Regions from separate parts of the Shewanella sp. HL-SH5 genome, predicted to be linked through region 1. Evidence: predicted binding sites of a transcription regulator. Region 1 holds the regulator's gene; the other holds the start of a gene.
The links. Region 1 encodes FliA, which starts transcription of late flagellar genes. Its sites were predicted from a motif close to CTAAAGNTNNNNNNNNNNNNGCCGATA; they were not measured.

Region 1 (2,466 bases):
ACGGATCATTTGCCCTGTTAAGTCTTGAAAATCCTGCGCCATCAGTATTTCATTTAGTAATTGTCGTAAACGGGTTGTATCGTGTTCACTATGTGACATAAGCTGCTGAACATCATGACAAAGTTTTTTGAACTCACTCAACTCTATGTCTCGACGCATTAACTTATCCCACATAGGGGTAACAGATTTTATATTGGTAATTATTGTATCGGCCAAAGGTAAACATTCTTCAACTGCATCCATGGTTTTATTTGCAGCTTGTTCTGTCATATCAATAACGTAATTTAATCTCTCTTTAGCATCCGGTATTTCAACCTTGGCTAATTCTGATAAACGGTTATCTACCTGAAAATCTTGAAGTGCACTATGAAGTTGACGTGTTAATTTCCCGACTTCTTCAAATAATTCACGCTGTATTGGTGTAGCGAGTTCTCTAACAACGTCGTCAGCTTGATCTTGCTCCCCCGCAGTAAGCAGTTCGACAAGTTGCTGGGCCTGCTCGAGAGTAATTAACCCCGATATTATTGGCTGCATAACTTATCCTTGCTTAAGCGAGACGTTCAAAAATTTTATCTAATTTCTCTTTAAGGGTAGCCGCTGTGAAAGGTTTAACAACATATCCATTCACACCTGCTTGGGCGGCTGCAATAATTTGCTCACGCTTAGCTTCTGCCGTAACCATCAAAACAGGTAAATGTTTTAATGAATCATCGGCACGAATAGCCTTCAGCAAATCAATACCTTGCATACCAGGCATATTCCAATCTGTTACAACAAAGTCAAAATCACCTTTTTGCAACATAGGTAAGGCTGTTGATCCATCATCTGCTTCTTGGGTATTATTGAATCCCAAGTCTCGCAACAAGTTCTTTATGATACGTCGCATTGTTGAAAAGTCGTCAACAATAAGAATCTTCATATTCTTGTCCAAGGTTTCCTCCGGTGAGCTGACACTCTAGTGCTCTAATTAATAATTATTGTTGTGTCCAATGCTTGAGTTTGCCTTTTAATCTAAGCATAGCCTGACTTAATATCTGACTAACCCTAGATTCGCTTACTTCAAGAATTGCACCGATTTCTTTTAAGTTTAACGCTTCGTCATAGTACAGTGAAAGTACTAATGCATCTCTTTCTGGTAAGGTTTTAATTGCTTCCACCAGCGCTGATTTAAATTGCGTTTCAGCTAATGCTTCAAAATTATCATCTGGTATTCCATCATCTGTGACTAACACATCTTGCGAAATACCTAAATCTTCTATGCCTATGATTTTCCCAACAGAAACATCATTTAAAATATGATGGTACTCATTGAGCGACATATCAAGTTTTTCTGCAATTTCTGTGTCACGAGCGTCACGCCCCAATCCTTGCTCTAGTTCGTCAATAACCTGTGCAACCCGGCGATTATTACGATGAACTGAACGAGGAACCCAATCACCACGGCGGATTTCATCAATCATAGCACCGCGTATCCGAATGCCTGCAAAGGTTTCAAACTTAGCCCCTTTGGTATCATCAAATTTTGATGACGCTTCAAGTAACCCTATCATGCCAGACTGTAACAAGTCGTCGAGTTGCACTGAAGCAGGTAATCGCGCCAACATATGATGTGCAATTCTTTTTACCAGCGGTGCATACTGTTCAACAACGGATGTTTTATTATCGAACTGAGTATACGCGGCGGCTTTATTCACTCACTCTATCCTCTTGTGGTTCTTTTCGTTGAACTAAACGTTCAACAAAAAACTCTAAGTGACCACCCGGCTGTTGTGGAACTGGCCAGCTCATAATTTTATTTGCCAGGCCGTGATAAGCAATGGCTGATGGCGACTTTGGATACGCTTCAACAACTAACTTTTGCTTACGCACAGACTTACGCAAATTTTCATCAAATGGCACGGTTGCAACTAGCTCTAAAGCAACATCTAAGAACCGATCCGTCACTTTGCTTAGTTTAGCAAACAATTCCATTCCTTCACGCAAGCTGCGCACCATATTAGCCACAATTTTGAAATGAAATACACCGTGTTCACGGCTTAATATTTTTATCAGTGCATAGGCATCTGTGATAGATGTCGGTTCATCGCATACCACAATTAATACATCTTGTGATGCCCTTGAGAAACTCAGTACCATATCTGAAATACCTGCCGCGGTATCGACAATTAATATGTCAAACTGTGTACGCATCTCACTGAAAGCACGAATTAATCCTGCATGTTGAGCCTGGGTTAACTCAACCATAGCTCTGCTTCCAGACGTTGCAGGAACAATACCAATACCTTTAGGGCCTCGAACAATGATATCGTCTAATTCGGCATCGCCAGATAAAACATGAGATAAATTTTTCTCGGCACGAATTCCTAACATCACATCAACGTTAGCTAAACCAAGATCCGCATCTAATACTAAAACACGTTTACCTTTTTCCGCTAGGGCAACGGCAGTATTTATAGAAACACTGGT
Region 2 (2,466 bases), 560 kb from region 1:
TGATAATCAAAGGCTGTTATAAAATTTAATCGCTGACGATACACCCGCAATTAACAAACAGCAACCCTATTTACACGCCATTTTCTAATTGAAATAGCATTTTCTCCACCGTCACTGAAAAATACAATATAAGCTTAACATCATCGCCTACATGAACAATTTTAACATCGACCTTGTCGAAACGAGTCTGCGCGGTACTGGCAAGCTTACGTGCTTCGATTTCAGCTGCCTCCCCCTTAAAAACTAACACTAACTCGGTATCGTGCTCATCAATTACGGCGCCGATATCAACAAAACTACCGCAATCACTGCATGAGTCGTTTACGTTCTGCTGTTGTTGTTTAATTGTGTTAACCATCGTGAACCACCCAAAGCTGAAGAATGAAGATCGGTTTATATGTGATTATCATAAAATAACTGAATAACAATTTCCCTTACTTGGCTCACATATTGAGTTGGCACCATGTTTTTATGCAAATGATATAGCCTCAAGCGGAGGACTTTATGCGGTGAGTTGGATCATCGTTTGACTAATCTGTCGTTGACGCTCTAACTGCTCAACAAAATGCATGTCTTCAGTAGGCTCATAATGGGTTTCTAACCCTTCATATTTTGATCGCACTAAATGGCTGCTATTACTTAATGCTTGGGTCATTGCATCATCATGTTTACCTCGTATTACAATGGCTTCAGGACATAAGCTTTGTTGTAAATGAAATTGACATAACCCTTGGGAGTGAAAAACAGCACCATTATTTGTATGCTCAGCAGTAGCAGATAAATCATCAACTAATTTTTGTGGTTGTTGCAGTTGAAACTGTTTATACAGTTTCTGGTCAATCGTCAGGTGTTTATCAAATTGAAATTGAGCCATATCATTACTGTCTGCTGACAACATGGCTAACAGTAAACCAAATTCACCACGACGCTGGTTTTCGACAGCCGCATTTAAACGACCGCCTAATTGTAATTCATTGACCAGTAGTGATTCAATTTGCATATAAAAACAACACTATTATGACTCGATGCTAATTTATCGACCAAACACACCTAAACTTTAGAAAAATATTCATTTTTAGCCTTTACATATTTTGGGTTTATGACTACTATGGCGGCCGCAATTGAGGAGGGGTTCCCGAGTGGCCAAAGGGATCAGACTGTAAATCTGACGGCTCAGCCTTCGAAGGTTCGAATCCTTCTCCCTCCACCATTTGCGATGTAATTTAGATAGACGAAAAAGAAATATGTGGAGGGGTTCCCGAGTGGCCAAAGGGATCAGACTGTAAATCTGACGGCTCAGCCTTCGAAGGTTCGAATCCTTCTCCCTCCACCATCTTTCTTGCTCATTTATCTCTATTCAGTGGAGGGGTTCCCGAGTGGCCAAAGGGATCAGACTGTAAATCTGACGGCTCAGCCTTCGAAGGTTCGAATCCTTCTCCCTCCACCATTTTACATCTTAATCTTCATACTATATCCCTCAAAATCTGTAATATATCCTTCATTAGTTAACTACATTCGTATTAATTCTCTCTATTATCTCAACCAGCTTATTTTTGCTAGGTTTAAGACCTTTTTTTCTTTAAGATTAAGTCATTAATAATCACGATGAGAAAATACTATGCCATCGAATTGGGTAAACCAGGCCATTGCTAAGATTGATGCAGACTATCAACGTTCTGCTGATACTCACCTTATAAAACTCGATTTACCACAACTTAACGGTGTTGATATTTATCTTAAAGATGAAAGTACTCATCCTACGGGCAGCCTAAAGCATCGTTTAGCCCGTTCGTTATTTTTATATTCTTTATGCAATGGTTGGATTACACAAACTACCACCATTATTGAATCATCGTCTGGTAGCACTGCGGTGTCTGAAGCGTATTTTGCACGTTTAATTGGTTTGCCTTTTATCGCGGTAATGCCTTCGACTACGGCTAAAAAGAAAATTCAACAAATCGAGTTCTACGGCGGGCAATGTCACTTCGTTGATAATAGTAATCAGATGTATGCTGAGTCTGAACGCCTTGCTAAAGAGTTAAATGGCCATTACATGGATCAGTTCACTTTTGCAGAGCGCGCCACAGATTGGCGGGGCAATAACAATATTGCTGACTCAATATTCATTCAAATGCAACGTGAGCCACACCCTATTCCCCACTGGATTGTAATGAGCCCCGGCACAGGTGGCACCTCTGCTACCATTGGGCGTTATATTCGCTATCAGCAGTTATCGACCCAACTGTGTGTGGTAGACCCTGAAAACTCGGTTTTTTATGATTATTTCCACAGTGGTGATAAAACATTAACAGGTCAAAAAGGCAGTAAAATTGAGGGCATTGGACGGCCTAGAGTCGAACCCTCCTTTATTGCTGGTGTTGTTGATGAAATGCATAAAATTCCTGATGGAGCATCCATTGCTACCATGCAATGGTTAGAAACCTTGATAGGCCGAAAAACGGGCGC

Region 2: the regulator FliA is predicted to act here: its motif matches at 1,035-1,061, upstream of ACRWQM_RS09505 (VC2046/SO_2500 family protein).

Annotation. Positions count from the first base shown of each region.
Region 1 is NZ_CP195038.1:2,738,400-2,740,865, forward strand. Features, by position in the region: gene ACRWQM_RS11945 (protein phosphatase CheZ) at 1-534, opposite strand, end outside; gene cheY (chemotaxis response regulator CheY) at 548-931, opposite strand; gene ACRWQM_RS11955 (RNA polymerase sigma factor FliA) at 975-1,694, opposite strand; gene ACRWQM_RS11960 (MinD/ParA family protein) at 1,687-2,466, opposite strand, start outside.
Region 2 is NZ_CP195038.1:2,176,627-2,179,092, forward strand. Features, by position in the region: gene ACRWQM_RS09500 (DUF406 family protein) at 71-358, opposite strand; gene ACRWQM_RS09505 (VC2046/SO_2500 family protein) at 503-1,000, opposite strand; tRNA gene ACRWQM_RS09510 (tRNA-Tyr) at 1,126-1,210, shown strand; tRNA gene ACRWQM_RS09515 (tRNA-Tyr) at 1,249-1,333, shown strand; tRNA gene ACRWQM_RS09520 (tRNA-Tyr) at 1,363-1,447, shown strand; gene ACRWQM_RS09525 (PLP-dependent cysteine synthase family protein) at 1,619-2,466, shown strand, end outside.